Linked DNA regions of Wigglesworthia glossinidia endosymbiont of Glossina morsitans morsitans (Yale colony). The protein of the gene in region 1 interacts with the protein of each later gene in a pairwise test. Links are inferred from orthologs where the notes say so. Each region holds a gene or a part of one and is shown in the gene's direction. Other genes may lie near its edges. The genes, in order: WIGMOR_RS01090 and ftsL.

The links.
Region 2: the proteins of WIGMOR_RS01090 (region 1) and ftsL interact in binary tests that used the Escherichia coli proteins (3 or more experiments, as listed by UniProt). The link is inferred for Wigglesworthia glossinidia endosymbiont of Glossina morsitans morsitans (Yale colony) from one-to-one orthologs.

Annotation. Positions count from the first base shown.
Region 1 is NC_016893.1:213,471-218,062, forward strand. Bases 984-3,923 are described here. They hold WIGMOR_RS01090 (septum formation initiator family protein), read left to right. Parts: upstream 984-2,251; coding sequence 2,252-2,596; downstream 2,597-3,923. Other genes in these bases: WIGMOR_RS01080 (RluA family pseudouridine synthase), read right to left, coding at 984-1,420; bamD (outer membrane protein assembly factor BamD), read left to right, coding at 1,503-2,174; ispD (2-C-methyl-D-erythritol 4-phosphate cytidylyltransferase), read left to right, coding at 2,605-3,306; ispF (2-C-methyl-D-erythritol 2,4-cyclodiphosphate synthase), read left to right, coding at 3,309-3,788. Also shown: more of WIGMOR_RS01080, read right to left, coding at 488-983; WIGMOR_RS01105 (Bax inhibitor-1 family protein), read right to left, coding at 3,954-4,592. UniProt on the Escherichia coli protein: Essential cell division protein. May link together the upstream cell division proteins, which are predominantly cytoplasmic, with the downstream cell division proteins, which are predominantly periplasmic.
Region 2 is NC_016893.1:580,476-595,721, forward strand. The notes cover bases 10,208-13,045. They hold ftsL (cell division protein FtsL), read left to right. Parts: upstream 10,208-11,400; coding sequence 11,401-11,691; downstream 11,692-13,045. Other genes in these bases: ftnA (non-heme ferritin), read left to right, coding at 10,208-10,215; rsmH (16S rRNA (cytosine(1402)-N(4))-methyltransferase RsmH), read left to right, coding at 10,443-11,366; ftsI (peptidoglycan glycosyltransferase FtsI), read left to right, coding at 11,709-13,045. In the rest of the region: pnp (polyribonucleotide nucleotidyltransferase), read left to right, coding at 1-1,726; WIGMOR_RS02840 (DEAD/DEAH box helicase), read left to right, coding at 1,849-3,594; WIGMOR_RS02845 (ABC transporter transmembrane domain-containing protein), read left to right, coding at 3,828-5,573; WIGMOR_RS02850 (SmdB family multidrug efflux ABC transporter permease/ATP-binding protein), read left to right, coding at 5,587-7,341; gpmA (2,3-diphosphoglycerate-dependent phosphoglycerate mutase), read right to left, coding at 7,371-8,069; WIGMOR_RS02860 (D-alanine--D-alanine ligase family protein), read left to right, coding at 8,321-9,418; WIGMOR_RS02865 (DNA polymerase III subunit theta), read right to left, coding at 9,429-9,653; more of ftnA, read left to right, coding at 9,721-10,207; more of ftsI, read left to right, coding at 13,046-13,400; murE (UDP-N-acetylmuramoyl-L-alanyl-D-glutamate--2,6-diaminopimelate ligase), read left to right, coding at 13,412-14,908; murF (UDP-N-acetylmuramoyl-tripeptide--D-alanyl-D-alanine ligase), read left to right, coding at 14,905-15,246. UniProt on the Escherichia coli protein: Essential cell division protein. May link together the upstream cell division proteins, which are predominantly cytoplasmic, with the downstream cell division proteins, which are predominantly periplasmic.

The DNA of each region.
Region 1 (4,592 bases):
TTTTTTACATCTTAATTTCGAAGACTGTTGTGTTTTTAATAAAATTATACTGTATTTGAACTAGATGAATATTTTATTTAAATTTAAATTAATATTATAAAAAATTTATTTTTTTATATATAATTTTAATATTTTTGTATCAGATTATTTTAATTTATTTAATTTTTTTATTTTTATAAAAGAATTTATTTTAAATATTAATTTTTTATAGAATTTATTTTTTCAAATAAAAATTTTTTTAATAGTTGAATATTTTTTAAACATATTAGAAAAAAAATTTAACACATATATTCTCTAATTTAATAACAAATTTATTTCGATAATTGTCAATTTTTTAGTATTTTAAATTTATTTTATTAATTAAAAAAATGTTATGCACGAATTTTATGTGCAAAAAAAATAAATAAAATTTTAATTTTTTCATTTTAACTTATATTAATTGCATTTAAAATAATAAAAAATTCATTTTTTTGAATTGATAATTATTTTAACGCTTATTTAAAAAAATTAATTTTTTTAATAAAAGATACATATCTTCTGGTAAATTTGATTTAAATTGCATAGAAATACGCTTTGTAGGATGCATAAATTTAAGTTTTCTTGCGTGCAATGCTTGCCTACTAATTTTTAATAGTGGATTATAACAATAAACTTTATTTTTTATGTATTTTATATCACCAACAACAGGGTGCTCTATATGTGCCATATGCACTCGAATCTGATGTGTTCTACCAGTTTCTAAATATACTTTAAGATAAGTATATTGTGAAAAACTTTTAATGATTTGGTAGTGAGTAGTAGCCGGTTTTCCTTTGATATCTACTTTCATAAGAGTTTTAAATTTTTTATCACGCATAATCGGAGCGCTAATTGTGCCATGAAAAATAATTTTTCCATGCACAATAGCCCTGTATTCTCGAATTATTTTTTTATTTTTTAATTCTTTATAAAAATAATTTTGCGCTTGATATGTTTTTGCAATTATCATTAAACCAGTAGTATTTTTATCTAGTCTATGCACAATACCAGATCGATTTAAATTTTTTGTATCAGGGTAATAATGTAGTATTATATCAAGCAATGTATTATTATTGTTTTTACATCCAGGATGCACGACTAATCCAGAAGGTTTATTGATTAATATGAAATGATAATCTTCATATAAAATGTTTAATTTATTTTTTTTCAATTGTGTAACATTTTTTTTTTTGTTTATTTGAATTTTTATTATTTCACCACCTTTTAATTTCTTTTTTGGATTAACGATATATGAATTATCAACTTTAACTTTACGAGCAATAATTAATTTTTTTATTTTTGTTCTAGAATATTGAGGAAATAAAATTGCCGATATACTGTCTAATCTTTTTCCAAATTGATTCATTTGAACTTTAGCAATTAATAATTTAGTATAATACATGTAAATTTTATATTTCTTATTTAAAAAAAATTTAAATAAATATACTATAAAAATTATAAATTTTTAATTCGAGAAATTTATTTTGAATAAAAAATGGATATTTATAATCCTAATTAATCTAATTTCAATTAAATATGCATTTTGTAATATATATTTTGATCAAGATATTCATGCACATCATGCATACGATATGAATCATAATAAATTATATAATAGTAGAAAAAAAAAATTTGAAACTTATTTATATTTTTTGAAAAAAAATCAGAATTTCATTTATATGAAAAAAGCAGAAAAAGATATTACTAGATTATATTTTAAATATAAAAATTATAATTTAGAAAACTTAGATTTATTTGATTTGATTATTGATCAATTTATTAAATACCATCAAGATGTTATATATACAAGTTTTCTAATCTATATCCAAGGATTGGTGTATATGCAATATGATAAAAATTTTTCAAAATATTTTTTTTATATAAAAAAAATTGATTCTAATCCTAAATACGCATATTTAGCATTAAATTGTTTTAAAAAACTTGTTAAAGATTATCCTAAAAGCATTTTTATACAAGATGCGAAAAAATTTGTTGTTATTCTTAATGAAAGAATAGCCAAATATAATTTAGAAATAATACGTTTTTATATTAAAAAAAAATCTTTTTCTGCATCAAATAGTCGTATAATAGAAATTATACAAAAATTTCCAAATACTAAGTCTGCATATTATGCGAAAAATTATTTAATGCAGTAAAATTATAAATAAAAGAAACAACAATCAATTTAATAAATTAATAATTATTATCAGTTTAAATTTTAATCAATTAATCAATGATAAACAGTAATAAAATTATTAAAAATGCCACATTATTTATTGCTCATATAAAAAATAAAAAAATTGAATATATATTTTTATTTATTTTTTTCTATTTACAAAGTTCTCTGTGGTATGGAAAAAACAATATTATGCATTTAATAGAAGTGCGAAAAGAAATCAAAATACAATCTGAGAAAAATTTGCAAAAAAAAATGAGGAATCAAAAATTAATTATTGAGATTAACTACTTAAAAAATAAAAATGATGCTATTGAAGAAAGAGCAAGAAATGAATTAAATATGATCAAATCTAACGAAGTTTATTACCGTATAATAGAAGTTAAGAACATACAAAAATAAACTATATTATGTATAAAAAAAAAAATTATCCTAATATGATAGCGATTTGTCCTGCAGCAGGTATAGGAAGAAGAATGCAATATAAATACCCTAAGCAGTATATAAAAATACAAAATAAAACATTATTAGAGCATTCTATAAATCTATTAGTTAAACAAATATGCATTAAAAAAATAATTATAGCCATTCATAAAACAGATCGATGGTATAAATCATTACCAATATTAAAAAATAATAAAATAAATATTGTTTTTGGAGGAGAATCTCGAGCAGAATCAGTTCGATGCGCTTTAAAATATGTTAAAAAAGTGCATTGGGTTTTAATTCACGATGCCGTACGTCCTTGTTTACATCAAAATGATCTTAACCAATTGTTTAAAAACTTATATAATTCTTCTACTGGAACTATTTTAGTTACTCCTATAAATGATACTATTAAAAAATCTTATGGTAATTATATTACACATACTGTTCAAAGAAAAAATCTATGGCGTGCTTTAACTCCTCAAATTTTTAATAAAAAAATTTTAGTAAACTGCTTAAATTTCATCTACCATCAAGGTAAACACATTACGGATGAAGCAAGTGCGCTCGAAGAATGCGGTTATTTATTAAATTTTATACCAGGTAGATCAGATAATATTAAAGTTACTTATCCTGAAGACTTAAATTTTGTAAAATTTTTTATTAATTATATAGGGAGATTTTAAAAATGCGCATTGGTCATGGATTTGACGTACATAAATTTGGCATACATTCTAAACCATTTATTTTAGGAGGTATTCATATTCCTTATTTTCAAGGAGTACTTGCACATTCCGATGGCGATGTAATTATACATTCAATAATTGATTCATTATTAGGAGCTTGCGCATTAGGAGATATTGGAATGTTGTTTCCTAATAATGATCCTAAATATCAAAATATAAATAGTTGTATTTTATTACAAATTATTTGGAACCAAATAAAAAAAAAATATAAAATAGGAAATATCGACATCACTCTCTTTTTAGAGAAACCAAAAGTTTCTTTATATATTCCAAAAATATGTTTTCATATTTCTCAATGTTTAGAATGTAAATATAATTGTATTAATGTAAAATCTACTACCATGGAAGGTCTTGGATTTGTTGGGAAATACAAAGGAGTTGCTTCGGAAGCTATAAGTATAATTTTCAAAGTTAAAAAATAATTTAAAATAAATAATAAAATTTTTAAATGTAAACATTTTCGCACGGAAGAAAAATATATAATTTCTACTCTAACAAATATTAGAAGATAATTTTCTTCCGTCGTTCAAAAAAAATTTTAAAAAATTCGATCTAAACAAAAATAAATGCATAATTTTTGTTTTTAATTATTTTTTTATCCCTCCAAATATACCTAAAAAACTTGAAAAAATATTATATATTGATACGTACAAACTTACTGTAGCTCGAATATAATTTTTTTCACCACCAAAAATAATATTGTTTATTTCCCATATAATGGCTACTGAAGAAAAAATTATAAACATAATACTGATTGTCATTGATAATGCCGACATATTTAATATCATATTACTTATTGTGCAAATTAATAATGCGATACTTCCAGAAATTAATACACTAGATAAAAATGACAAATTTCGATTAGTTTTTAAACTGTATATAGAGCAGCAAAAAAATACCATTGCAGTCCCGGATAAGGCCAGTATAATACTACTGCTATTTACAGCAAGCATAATACTTATAAGTGGCGCAATTGCATATCCCATAAATCCAGTTAAAGCAAATGTTGCTAAAATGCCCGATTTTTTATCAGACAAATAGTTAACTAAGAACAATAAGGTATAAAATCCAATTAATGTAGGAATAGCTCCTAAAAATGGTAGTTGACATAAACTACTGACAGTAGCAACTGTAGCAGAAAAAGCTACAGTGATTGATAAAAGCAAATATGTATTACGTAAAACTTTATATGTAGATAACCTAGAACTGCTGTGCGAAAAAATTTC
Region 2 (15,246 bases), 380 kb from region 1 along the record:
ATCGGTCAATCCAGAAATAAATCCAGATATTGCATCAATGATCGGTGTTTCTGCAGCACTAAGCTTATCCGGGTTACCTTTTAAAGGCCCTCTAGGAGCAGCTAGGATAGGATACATAAATGAAGAATATATTTTAAATCCTACTACTACTGAACTAATGAATAGTAAGTTAAATATGGTAATTTCTGGAACTTCCAATGCAATTTTAATGGTAGAATCAGAATCAAAGATATTGACAGAAGACCAAATCCTGCAAGCCATGTTATATGGACATAAAAAACAACAAATCATAATAAAAAATATTAATGAATTAGTAAAAAAAGTTTCATGTTCTAAGTGCGAATGGGATAAACTAAAAAATATAGATCTCGAACTACAAGAGTATATTAGTAATAACTTTCGTAAAGAATTAAAAGAAGCATATTTAATTTCTGAAAAGAAAAAAAGATCTGAAAAAATCGCAGATATTAAAAATAAAATTTTTAACAATTTAATAGAAAATAACAACAACGCTAATATAGAACAAGTAGAATTTGTAATTAAAAACATAGAACGTGAAATTGTTCGAAATAGAATTTTATCCGGAAAACCACGTATCGATGGACGTAAAAATAACGTAATTAGAGATTTAAATATTCAGATAGGCATTTTAAAAAGAACTCACGGATCTGCCATTTTTACGCGAGGAGAAACACAATCACTATCTATAGTAACATTAGGTACTGAAAGAGATGCTCAAAATATAGATGAATTAATAGGAGATCGAACAGATAGGTTTTTGTTTCATTATAATTTTCCTCCATATTGCGTAGGAGAAATTGGAATAATTGGTTCCCCAAAGCGCCGAGAAATAGGTCACGGAAAATTAGCCAAACGTAGCTTAATGGCTGTAATGCCAAATTCAAGTGCTTTTCCCTATACCGTACGGATAGTATCAGAAATTACAGAATCTAATGGATCTTCATCTATGGCATCGGTATGTGCAGCGTCTCTAGCATTAATGGATGCAGGAGTACCCATTAAAAGTTCTATTGCAGGAATTGCAATGGGATTAATTAAAGAAAAAAATGAATTTGTTATTTTATCAGATATTTTAGGCGATGAAGATTTTTTAGGGGATATGGATTTTAAAGTAGCTGGCAATACAGAAGGAATTACAGCATTACAAATGGATATTAAAATAGAAGAAATAACTTCAGAAATATTAAAAGAAGCTTTGTATCGAGCTAGAGAAGCAAGAATACATATTCTACATGCTATGAATAAATGCATTAAAGAACCTAAAAATGAAATTTCTGTTTTTGCACCAAGAATCTATAAAATTAACATTAATCCCGAAAAAATCAAAAATGTTATCGGAAAAGGCGGTTCAGTAATTCGAATGTTAACAGAAAAAACTCAATCTGCGATTGAAATAGAAGATGATGGCACAGTAAAAGTAATTTCAAATAATGCAGAAAACGCTCAAAAAGCCTTAAAAGAAATACAGAACATTACCGACGAAACTAAGATACATCAAACTTATCTTGCAAAAATTACGCGTATCGTTAATTTTGGTGCTTTTGCAAGCTTAAGCAATGGAAAAGAAGGATTGATTCACATTTCACAAATTTCGCATCATAAAATCAACGATATTTCAAAGCATCTAAAATTAGGCCAAAAAGTTTCTGTAAAAGTAGTAGAAATAGATAGATACGGCAGAATACGTTTAACAATGAAAATATAAATTTTAAAAAAAATAAAATTTAAATTTATCGCTACTAATTTTCACAAAAATATTTAAAAATTAAACATCTGTATCGCATTAAAACTATTAAAATATTTAATCGAGAGAGGTCACATTAACGCATGTATAAAAAACAAATTTCTTTTTCTGAGCTTGGATTAAATAATGAAATTTTAAAATCGTTACATGATCTCGGTTATATACGTCCTTCTCCTATTCAGGAAGCTTGCATACCGCATCTTTTAAAAGGACACGATGTGTTAGGAGTTGCACAAACTGGTAGTGGAAAAACAGCTGCTTTTTTTTTACCTTTATTAAATAACATTAGATCACAATATAATTTTCCACAAATACTAATTCTTACTCCTACAAGAGAATTGGCATTACAAATAAAATTTGCATGTTCTAATTTATCAAAACATACAAAAAATATTTATATTATTGCATTATATGGAGGTCAAAGTTATGAAACTCAATTAAAAAAAATAAAAAAATTACCTCAAATTATTGTTGGAACACCCGGTCGAATTTTAGACTTATTAAATAAAAAATATTTAAATTTATCTAAAATTACTAGTTGTATTTTAGATGAAGCTGATGAAATGTTAAGAATGGGATTTATTGAAGATGTAGAAAATATACTATCGAAAACTTCAAAACAACATCAAACTGTGCTTTTTTCAGCAACTATGCCACAAGCAATTAACAAAATAGCACGTCGTTTCATGCAATCACCGAAAGAAATTCGAATCCAATGTAATATTAATACACAACCAGATATTCAACAATATTATTGGATAGCTTATAAAATAAGAAAAATAGATGCACTTTTACGATTTTTAGAAATGGAAAATTTTGAAGCAGTAATTATTTTCGTACGTACTAAACATGCTACTTTAGAAATTTCTGAAATTTTAGAAAGAAATGGATACAATAGTTCTGCTTTAAACGGAGATATGAACCAATTACTTCGAGAAAATACATTAAACAAATTTAAAATTAAGAAATTAGATGTTTTAGTTGCTACAGATATAGCTTCTAGAGGATTAGACGTTGAACACGTTAATTTAGTAATTAATTATGACGCCCCATTAGATTCCGAAGCGTATATACATCGTATTGGAAGAACCGGTCGTGCTGGTAGGACAGGAAAAGCATTATTATTTTTAGAAAATAGAGAAAAAAAAATACTTTATAGCATTAAACGTTGTACAAAATTAAAAATTACAGAAATTTCATTACCTAAAACAAAAGATTTAGTTGAAAAACGTTTAAATAATTTATCTAAAAAAATTCAAGAACAAATAAAATATCGAGATCTAGAGAAATATAATCATTTATTATTGAAAATAATGCGTATTATAGATGTTTCCGATACTAAAGTAATAGCAACTATTTTACTCAAATTAATACAAAAAAATAAACCTCTAATACTATCTGAAGATAAAAAAATTTTAAATTTAAATTATAGAAAAAAATTAAAAATCAAAAAACATGAAAAATCTCATCTTAAATCATTACATTCAAATTATTTTTATCGTCTTAATCTTGGAAAAAAAGATTCAATATTTGTTCAAAATATCTTCGAATTGATGATTAATATAGGAAAAATCAGCAAAAAATTTATTAAACATATAAAATTATTTTTTGATTATTCCGTAATAGAATTATCAACTAGTTTATCTAAAGATGCAATTCGGTTATTAACCAATACATCAACTTTTCATAAATCTTTAAAAATAAAATTAATTCATAAAAATCAAAAATCTAAAAATTATATATCAAAAAATACATATTCCCAATATCCACATCGTATTTCAAAATTCATCAAAAATCAAAGTAAAATATCTTCGAGCAAACAATATTAATTTAATTTTAAATACCTTTACTATTTGACATAAATAATATTGTATCAAATAAAATCTTGATAAAATTAAAAATTTATATGAATTATTCATTAGTTAAAATAAATAATTAAATTATTAATTATAATGTTTTATCTAGTATAATATTATAAGACTAATTTGATTAATTACAGTATAATTATACTAAAATATTAATTTTATATAAATTTTAATTTATACACATTTGGAAATTAATTGTGAAATTATTTTTAAAATTAAGTTGGTTTTTTAAGCGTGAGTGGAAAAAATATATTTTATCAATATTATTATTAATTATTATTTCGATATTAAAATTAATTTCTCCTTGGTTAGTAGGAATCATTGTAGATAATGTAATTAATTTACGTTCCACAACGAAAGGTTTATTAATATTAATTTGTGGAATTATCAGTTCATCTATTTTGGTATATTATTTACGTTATATTTGGCGAATAATATTGTTTGGCTCTGCATATCGATTAGCATTAGATTTACGTGATCAATTTTATCTTATTTTAAGTAAACAAAAAAAAATTTTTTATTTAAAAAATAAAACAGGCGATCTAATTACTAGAGCTATTAATGATGTCGATAAGATCGTTTATGCTGTTGGAGAAGGAGTACTAACACTAGTTGATTCTTTAGTTCTTGGATTCTCTGTAATGTTAATCATGAGTATTAAAATTAATATGTATCTTGCATTTTTTTCATTAATTCCTATGCCATTCATGGTGTTATGTATCAATGGATTCGGTAAAAAATTATATTACAGTTTTTGTATTGCGCAAAATGCTTTTTCTCAATTAAATAGTGTAATACATGAAAATCTTAAAAATATACGTACAATAAAATCATTTGGATCTGAAAAATATCAATTTAATTTTTTTATTAGTTCTATTAAAAAATCTCATATCAAAAATATACATTCCTCTAAAATAGATGCTAAATTTGATCCAGTAATCTATTTATCGGTAGGATTATCTAATTTATTAGCAGTTTCCGGAGGAATTTATTTAATTCATAAAAATATTATTACTATAGGAGAATTAACTAGTTTTATTATGTATCTTGGTTTAATGATTTGGCCTATGTTAGCATTTGCTTGGACATTTAATATTGTTGAAAGAGGAAATGTAGCATATAATAGAATTTACACTTATTTGAATACAGAAACATTTACGGACGGCAAAATTTCTTTACCAAGTCGTAAAGGAAACATATTAATTTCAATTAATAAATTTTTTTATCCTACTAATAATCAGATAATTTTAAAAAATATTAAAATTAATATTAAACCAAAAAGTTATGTTGGATTATGTGGTCCAACTGGATCAGGAAAAAGTACATTAATTTCTTTAATATTAAGAAATTTTGATGTGTATGAAGGTAAGATATTGTTTCATAATTTACCTCTAAATTCTATAATTTTAGATGAATGGAGAAGCTTGATTTCTTTTGTTGATCAAGCCCCGTTTTTATTCTCAGATAGTATTAAAAATAATATTTGTTTAGGATATCCTAACGCAACACACAATCAAATTGAATGCGCAGCGAAATTAGCATGTATACATAAGGATATAATAAGCTTTCCAAAAAGTTATCATACAAAAATTGGAGATCAAGGTGTGATGCTTTCGGGCGGACAAAAACAACGTATTGCAATTGCACGAGCATTATTATTTCCTTCAGAAATATTAATTTTAGATGATGCATTTTCTTCTGTAGATAATTATACGCGATATAACATAATAAAAAATATTAAAAAGATAAAGAATTATCAAATTTTGATTATTAGTACGCATCAACTATCTCTTTTGAAAGAAGCTTCAGAAATTTTAGTATTGCAAAACGGTATGATTAAACAGCGTGGAAGTCATAATATGCTTGTTAAAGAAAAAGGATGGTATTCTAAAATGTATAAGTATCAAAAATTTAAATATAGCAATACACTAAACAAAAATTAGGAAGCTTCATACGATGTGTAAAAAAAATTATACTCTTCATCCTTTAAAAAGATTACTACGCTATGCTTTTCCATTTCGAAAAAAAATTTTCTTAATATGCATATTGTTGTGGACTTCTTCTATTATGGAAATTTCGGGACCAATAATTATTAGTTATTTTATTGATTGTTTTTTTAGTGAAATTCAAATTTCTTCGCATATTATAGTAGTTTTAATTTTAACTTTTATAAGTTTTCAATTTTTATCAGCTATTTTAAGATATCATCAAATGTTTTTATTTAGTACGATATCTCTTAGCATTGTTAAAACAATCAGGATTGAGATAATGCGTACTTTACTTAAACAGCCTTTATCTTGGTTTGATGCCCAATCTACTGGTAAATTAATTTCGATTGTTGTTAACGATACGGAAGTTATTAAAGACTTGTTTACACATTTTATATCGTCACTACTAAAAAATATAGCATTAGTTGGGAGTATGTTTATAGCTATTCTAATATTAAATTTTAAATTAGGATGTATTTTATTTTTTTTATTTCCAATTTTATTTTATATAATGCGTTTATATCAATATTATAGCATACCAATTTTTAGAAAATTACGGACTTGTGTTGCAAACATTAATAACTTTTTCAACGAAGTTATTCAAAATATGAGTATTATACAGCAATTTCAACAACAAAAAAGATTTAGAGAAAAATTATATATCCTGGGTTATGAGCATTTTCAAGTAAGAATGAAAAATTTAAAGTTAGAAGGATTTTTACTTCGTCCTTTGTTAAGTTTATTGTTTTCGTTAATTCTCTGTATAATATTATTATTTTTTGGATTAAATACCTCTAAAATCATGGGGGTTGGTATTTTATATACATTTATTAATTATCTTGGTAGATTAAGCGAACCTTTAATAGAACTAGCTGCTCAACAATCTATTTTACAACAATCTATCGCTTCAGGAGAAAGAATTTTTTATTTATTAGATTGCCCTATACAACGTTATGGCAATGATCATCGAAAAATTCTTCAAGGTAAAGTTGAAGTAAAAAATTTAACTTTTTCCTATCATAAGAATCCTATACTAAATCAAATATCTTTTTCAATACCAGAAAAAAGTTTTTTAGCATTAGTAGGTAAAACAGGCAGCGGAAAAACTACTTTAGCAAATTTAATAATGGGTCATTATCCAATTCAAGAAGGACATATATTAATAGATAATAGATCAATAAAAACGTTGTCTAAGTATTCTATGAGAAATAGTATTGCTATGGTACAACAGGAACCTTGTTTTATGGCAAAAACAATTTACGATAATATTGTACTTGGCAGAAATATTAGTGAAAAAAAAGTTTGGTCTATTTTATCTAGTTTAGATTTAATTTCTTTTATCAATTCTTTTCCAAAAGGCATTTTTTCTAAGTTAGATGAATACGGCAATAGATTATCTATGGGGCAAAAGCAATTACTATCTTTTGTAAGAGTATTAGTTTCTGAACCAAGTATATTGATACTTGATGAAGCTACCGCAAATATAGATGCAGATATAGAACAAAAAATTAATTATATTTTGTATAAAATAAAAAATACTACTACTTTAATCGTAATTGCACATCGATTAAGTACTATATTAAATGCTGATCAAATTTTAGTGCTCCATCATGGTAAAATTATTGAAAAAGGTACTCATCAATCGTTATTAAGATCGAAAGGAAAATATTATCAAATGTACTATATTCAAAAATATGATAAAAATTTTTCTTATACATACTAAAATTTTTTTATATTTTAAATTATTACTTTTTAAAACAAAAAATAGTGCTTTTTAGGACATACATTTTTATCAAATTCGTATATTAATGGTACTCCAGTGGGCACATTTAACTGGGTTATTTGTTTTTCGTCAAGATTATCTAATAATTTCATAATTGCTCGAATAGAATTTCCATGTGCAACAATAATTAATTTATTCTTATTTTTTAATTTGGGGAAAATTTTTTTTTTCCAATACGGTATAATACGATCAATTGTAGATTTTAAGCTTTCTGTAGTAGGAAGTTGACCAGAAAGTTTTAAACGAAGATATCGCGGATCATTTCCTGGAAATCGTATGTCATTTGTGTTTAATTTCGGAGGGATACTTAAAAATCCACGACGCCATTCTTTTAATTGTGCACTGCCATATTTTGTTTTAATTTCATTTTTGCTAAATCCTTGTAAAGCTCCGTAATGTCTTTCGTTTAATCTCCAAGATTTTTCTATTGGAATCCAAGATTGATCTATTTCTTGTAAAAGAATCCATAAACTATGAATAGCTCTTTTTAATAAAGATGTATAAGCAAAATCAAATAAATACCCAAAAGATCTTAATACTTCTCCTGCATATTTTACTTCTTTTTCGCCTTTTTCAGATAATTCAATATCTGTCCATCCAGTAAAACGATCTTGATCGTTCCATATACTTCTTCCATGACGCATCAAAACCAATTTAATTATAGACATGTAAATATTTCCTTAATTAGTAAATTTCTGCAATATAATTAATATTTTGAGATCTTTTAATTTATATACATTACAATAATACTAGTGTGTATTAAATTATAAATATATCACTTAAAAATTTTTAATTAAACTGATAATATAATATTATTTAAAAAATACAAGCATATAAAAAAAATTATTGTATTACATACATTTTATAAATTTTTTAAAATGTGCACTATCATAATATCTTTAATAAAGATTAGAATAAAATGAAAATAAACATTGCTATTTTTTTTGGAGGAGAATCTTCAGAACATCAAATATCATTAAAATCATCAATTAATGTTATTCAATCTATTGATAAAAATAAATATCATCTTATTTTAATTGGTGTTGAAAAAAATGGAAAATTAGGAATAAGAACACATAAAAAATATGTTTTATATCCAAATGACATGAATCGTATACAATTAGGTCCAGCTACTGGATATATAGCAGTCATACCAGGGAAGTGGAAATTTAAGTTTTTAAATTTAAGTAATAAAAAAACGTTGCAAGTAGACTTAATTTTTTCAGTTTTACATGGTGAAAAAGGAGAAAATGGTAGTTTTCAAGGATTTTATAATGTTTTAAATGTACCCTACGTAGGTTCTGGAGTTTTAGGATCAAGTATATGTATGGACAAAGACATGACAAAACGTATTTTAAAAACTTTCAATATTCTTGTAACACCTTCAATTACTATAAAAAATCAAAAAAAATATAAAAAAATAAAATATTCAAAAATTATAAAAAAAATTGGTTTTCCATGTATTGTCAAACCAGCTACACAAGGATCTTCGATCGGTGTAAATTTAGCATCAAATTTTTTTGAATTAAAAAAATCAATAAAAAATTCTTTTTTTTATGATAATAAGATACTTATTGAGCCTTTAATTTCTGGTCGAGAAATAGAAGTTGGAATTTTAGGCAACGAACAACCCGTTACTAGTATATGTGGTGAAATTCAACATAAAAATAAATTTTATGACTTTCAAGCCAAATACATCAAGGATAGTAAATTAATTATTCCAGCAAACATTTCAAATAATTTATCAAATAATATTCGTCAAATAGCTAAAAAAGTATTTTTAATGCTAGAATGTAGCATTATGGCTCGTATAGATTTTTTTATAACAAAAAAAGAAGAAATCATTTTAAATGAAATTAATACGATACCCGGATTCACTGAAAATAGCATGTATTCTAAATTATGGGAGGCTTCAGGAGTTAATTTTTCTTCATTAATTAATAAATTAATCGAATTAACTTTAGCTAAAAACAAAAATAAATTATTTTATAAAAAAAAATATTTAAAAAATTTTTAATTTTGTTTTATTATAAAAAAGACCTTTTAATTTTTTTTGCAATTGCTCTATAATGATCTAGTCTTTTATAAAAATACGACAATAAATGTTCGGGTTGCTTATTTGCAATTTTTTGCACTAGGACAGACATATTGTGCCTTTCTTGGAAAGCAATCCCGGAAGCTGCCAAATCAGAAATAATTTTTTCTTTTTCTAAATTAGAAATTTCAGATATATTAAATGTTATTTTTTTCATATATATATTATTATTAATTTTTAGTGTAAATTAAAACAAATTTATTAAAATACAGGATGCTCAAATTATGATTCAAAAAGAAATGATAGCACATTTAAATAAACAACTTAATCTTGAGTTATTTTCATCTAACTTATATCTTCAAATGAGTGTTTGGTGCAATAATAATAAATTATTAGAAGGGTGTAAATTTTTTAAACAACAATCTAACGAAGAAATGAATCATATGTATCGTTTATTTGACTATTTAAATGATTCAGACAGTACGCCTAGAATAGGAGCTATCGATGCACCTCCAGAACATTTCCCATCTTTCAAAGATATCATTCAATTTTCTTATGACCACGAAAAAATGATTAGTAAAAGAATTCATAAAATATCACATTATGCAACAGAAATTCAAGATTATCGAACTTTTCATTTTTTAAAATGGTACGTTTCAGAACAATATGAAGAAGAAAGAATGTTTAAATCTATTTTAGATCGAATAGAGCTGATAAATTCTGATATGCATGGATTATATTTTATTGATCAAAGTTTAAAAGAAATTCGAAAAGTGTAATTGTTATATTAAAATATAATTTTTAAATATTATTAAAAAATTAGCGTATCAATATTTCATTTAAAAAATGCAATCTTAATTATAAGATTTATTTTTAACAGCTAATTAGTGTTTTTAAAAAAATTAAATTTAAAATTTAATTGTTTATTTCAAGAATAAATTTTTTTAAATAAAAATATTCGTATTTAACTGATATTATTATTTATAATAGTTATTATAAAAGAGATATGCACATACCAGTAATGTTAAATGAAGTAATTCATGTAATTAATATTATTCCAAGCGGAACATATATTGATGCAACTTTTGGAGGAGGGGGTCATACAAAAAAAATTTTATCTAAATTAAATTCTCAAGGTCAAATAATCGTTATTGATCGAGATCCACTTGCTATAAAAATAGCAAGCAACCTCCAAGATCCTAGAATTAAAGTTATTCACGGAAATTTTTCATCAATTACACAATATGCAAAAAAATATAATCTTATTGGAAAAGTTAATGGAATTTTGTTTGATTTTGGGATTTCTTCTTTCCAAATTGACGATAAAAATAGAGGATTTTCATTTTTACAAGATGGTCCATTAGATATGCGTATGAATAACATGCACGGAATATCTGCAGCAGATTGGATAAACCGTGCAAAATTATCAGAAATTTATTTTGTATTAAAAAATTTTGGAGAAGAACGTTATGCAAAAAAAATAGCACAAGCTATTATAGAAAATAAAAAAAGAAAATTAATTACTAAAACAAGCGAATTGTCATCTATAATATGCAATACATGTGGTATTTACTATCAAAAAAATAAACATCCAGCACGTAGAAGTTTTCAAGCAATTCGGATACACATCAATAATGAGTTAAAAGAAATAAAAGAGACGCTAAAACAAATATTAACTTTATTAAAAGAAAACGGTCGAATAGTTTTTATTAGCTTTCATTCACTCGAAGATCGTATAATAAAAAATTTTATTAACTATAATAGTAAAATACAAATTCATCCTCATAATCTACCGATTTTAGAAAGTCAAATACAAAAAAAATTTCCAGTCAAGTTAAAAAAATTTAAAAAAATTAAACCATCTCAACAAGAGATATCAAATAATCTTCGCTCGAAAAGTGCTATTTTACGTTTTGTAGAAAAAATTTAGATGATAAAAACAAAAAAAAAATCTTACAAAAATAATTTTACAAGATATATTAAATTATTCTAAATTATCAATAGTAATAGTATTACTAATAATTATTACATCGATATTTTCAATTTATATTAAATATCAAACACGTTACTCTATTTATGAATATGAACGTATTTTATTTGATCAAGTTTCACTAGAAAATGAATGGAGCCATTTAATATTAGAAGAATATACATTAAGTAATCATCGTCGAATTGAATTATTTGCGCTTAAAACATTAAATATGTGTCACATAGATTTGTTAAAAGAAAATATTATAATTTATGCTATTAAATAATTTAAATATATTTTTATATGAAAATTTTTATAATTAAATGGCGTTTTTTAATTTTGTTAAGTTTTATTTTGATTTTTTTGTTAAGTTTAATCATGCGAATAACTTATTTGCAAATTATTAATCCAAATAATTTAATCCATGAAAGCAACATGAGATCTTTGCGTATAGAAACCATACCTGTTTCAAGAGGTATGATTCTAGATAGAAATAAACATCCTCTTGCAGTTAGTGTACCAGTACATGCTATATGGGTAGATCCTAAAGAATTGAATAATCGTGGTGGAATTATTAAAAATATATATTGGGAAGCATTATCAAACGCATTATCTATTTCTTTTGAACAATTGTTTCAACGTATTAACAATAATCCAAATAGCCGTTTTGTATATTTAGCACGTCAAGTAAATTCTGAAATTGGTGAATATATTCATCAGTTAAATTTACCAGGTATACATTTAAAAGAAGAATCACGTAGGTATTATCCTATCGGACAAGCAGCAGCACACATTATTGGAATAACAAACATTGATGGTCAAGGTATTGAGGGGCTTGAAAAAAGCTTTGATCCATGGTTATCTGGAATTCCAGGAAAAAGAAAAATTAGAAAAGATAGGTTTGGAAAAATTATTGAACATATTATATTAAAAAAAACTCAAAAATCTAAAAATTTAATATTAAGCATTGACGGAAATTTACAAACTATAGTATATAAAAAATTAAAAAAATCAGTAGCTTTAAATAAAGCAGAATCAGGTACTGCAATTTTAGTTGATGTAAATACCGGTGAAATATTGGCTATGACAAATGTCCCTTCATATAATCCTAATAATCTCACTAAAACTAATAATAGTATGATGCGTAATAGAGCTATTACAGATATTTTTGAACCAGGTTCTATTATTAAACCAATAGTGATCGTTTCTGCTTTGCAAAAAGGTGTTATCACAGAAAATAGTATTATTGATACACGCCCTTATGTTCTAAATGGATATCGTATAAAAGATGTAGTAGATTATGAAAGTTTAACAATAGAAGGAATTTTAAAAAAATCTAGTAACGTAGGTGTATCCAAAATAGCATTATCTATGCCAATAGAAACTCTTTTGGAAACATATCAATTATTTGGTCTAGATAAATCTACTAAATTAGGTTTGATTGGAGAAAGTAATGGTTTTTTTCCAAAAAATAAAAAATGGACTGGAATTGAAAAAGCTACACTTTCTTATGGATATGGTTTAATGGTAACTCCATTACAATTAGCACAAGTATATACGACAATAGGTGGGATTGGATTTATGCATCCTTTATCTATTATAAAAATAAATAAAACTAATATCGGTAAACAAATATTTTCACCAATAATAATACGTCAGGTAATTCGTATGATGGAAAGTGTTGCATTACCTGGGGGTAGCGGTGTACAAGCAGCTGTACATGGATATAGGATAGCTGTAAAAACAGGAACTTCTAAAAAAGTGGGATCTGATGGAATTTACGTGAATAAATATATTGCATGTGCTGCAGGTATAGCGCCGGTAGAAAATCCTCGTTTTGCATTAGTTGTCGTAATTAATGATCCAAAAGGAGGTAGATATTATGGTGGTTCTGTATCTGCTCCAGTATTTAGTGAGATTATGAATATTGTATTGCATTACATGAATATTCTGCCAGACAAATTGCCCGAGAATACTACAATAGTAAATCGTTAAAAAAATAAAAAATGGTTAATTATATAGATTTAAAAAAATTAATTTTTCCTTGGGTTTCTTCAAAAGAAATTCCCAGTATTAAATTAGATAATTTGACATTAAATAGCAAAAAAGTAACTCAAAATACTTTATTTATTGCTATATCGGGAAATAAACAACACGGAAAAAAATTTATTTTTGAAGCAATTCAAAATGGATCTACAGCCATACTTGTAGAAACAAATAATATGCGTAAACATGGAAAAATGTATTATGTTAATACAATACCGATAATTTATTTTTATCAGTTAAATCGTCATCTTTCAGAATTATCAGGTAAATTTTATTATCATCCGTCAAAATATATGCAATTAATTGGTATTACAGGGACAAATGGAAAAACTACAGTGGCATATTTTATTACACAATGGCTGAATTTTTTAGGAAAAAAAAGCGGTATTATGGGTACTTTAGGATATGGGCAGATTAACAAACTTCATAAATCCGAAAACACTACTTATTCTGCTATTAAATGTCAAAAAGTTTTAAAAAATTTTTTGAAAAAAAATATTCGCATTATTTCTATGGAAGTATCTTCACATGGATTATCTCAAGATAGAGTAAATTACTTGTATTTTACAATAGCTGTTTTTACTAACTTAAGTCATGAACATTTAGATTATCATAAAAATATGATTCAATATGAGAATTCAAAATGGAAATTATTTTCCGAATTATCTGTATCAAAATATATTATTAATATCGACGATAATGTTGGAAAAAATTGGGCAAAAAAATTTCCTCAAGCTATTATAGTTTCTACAAAATATAATTTATCTAAAAAATTTAAAAATCTTAAAATATATGTAAAAAAAATTTTTTTTCACTGTTATGGAACAAAAATAACAATTGTTTCTAGTTGGGGCACAGAAATAGTAAATGTAAAATTATTTGGAAAATTTAATATTAATAATTTATTAATTGCCTGCGCTGTATTATTAATACAAGGACATTCTTTTACAAGAATTTTAAATTATATTGAAAAAATTCATATGCCTCAAGGACGTATGGAAATATTTTATTTGAAAAAATTACCTAAAATTATTATAGATTATGCTCATACTCCAGATGCTTTAGAAAAATTGTTAATTACAATAAAATTGCATTTTAAAACAGATATGTATGTTATATTTGGATGTGGAGGTAATCGAGATCGTGAAAAGCGTGCAATAATGGGTAAAATATGCGAGAAATATGCTAAAAATATTATCATTACAAATGATAATCCTCGATATGAAAATGAAGAACAAATATTTTCTGATATTAAAATTGGAATAAAAAATTTTAATAATGTTAAATTTATTCCATCTAGAAAAAAAGCTATAAAATTTGCTGTTCAAAACAGTAATAAAAAAGATATTGTTATGATTTTAGGAAAAGGTCATGAAGAATATCAACAATTTTATTCTCAAAAATATTTTTATTCAGACAAAATTGTTGTAAAAGAAATATTAAAAAAAATCATATGATTCCTTTATATTTAAAAGATATATCTTGTATTTTGAATGTTCCATATATAGGAAAAAACTGTAAAATTCATACAATATCTATTGATTCGAGAACAATTAAAAAAAATCAAAAATGTATTTTCGTGACTATTCAAGGAAAAAAAAATAATAGCGAAATTTTTATACATGAAGCAATTAAAAATGGAGCCATTGCTATTTTAAATACCAGATTATTACCAATTGATATGCCTCAAATTATTGTTCGTAATACCATAGAAGCTTTAAGAAAAATTGCCAAGTGGTTGCGTAATAAGATTAATGTCAAAATTGTTGCAATTACTGGATCATGCGGTAAAACT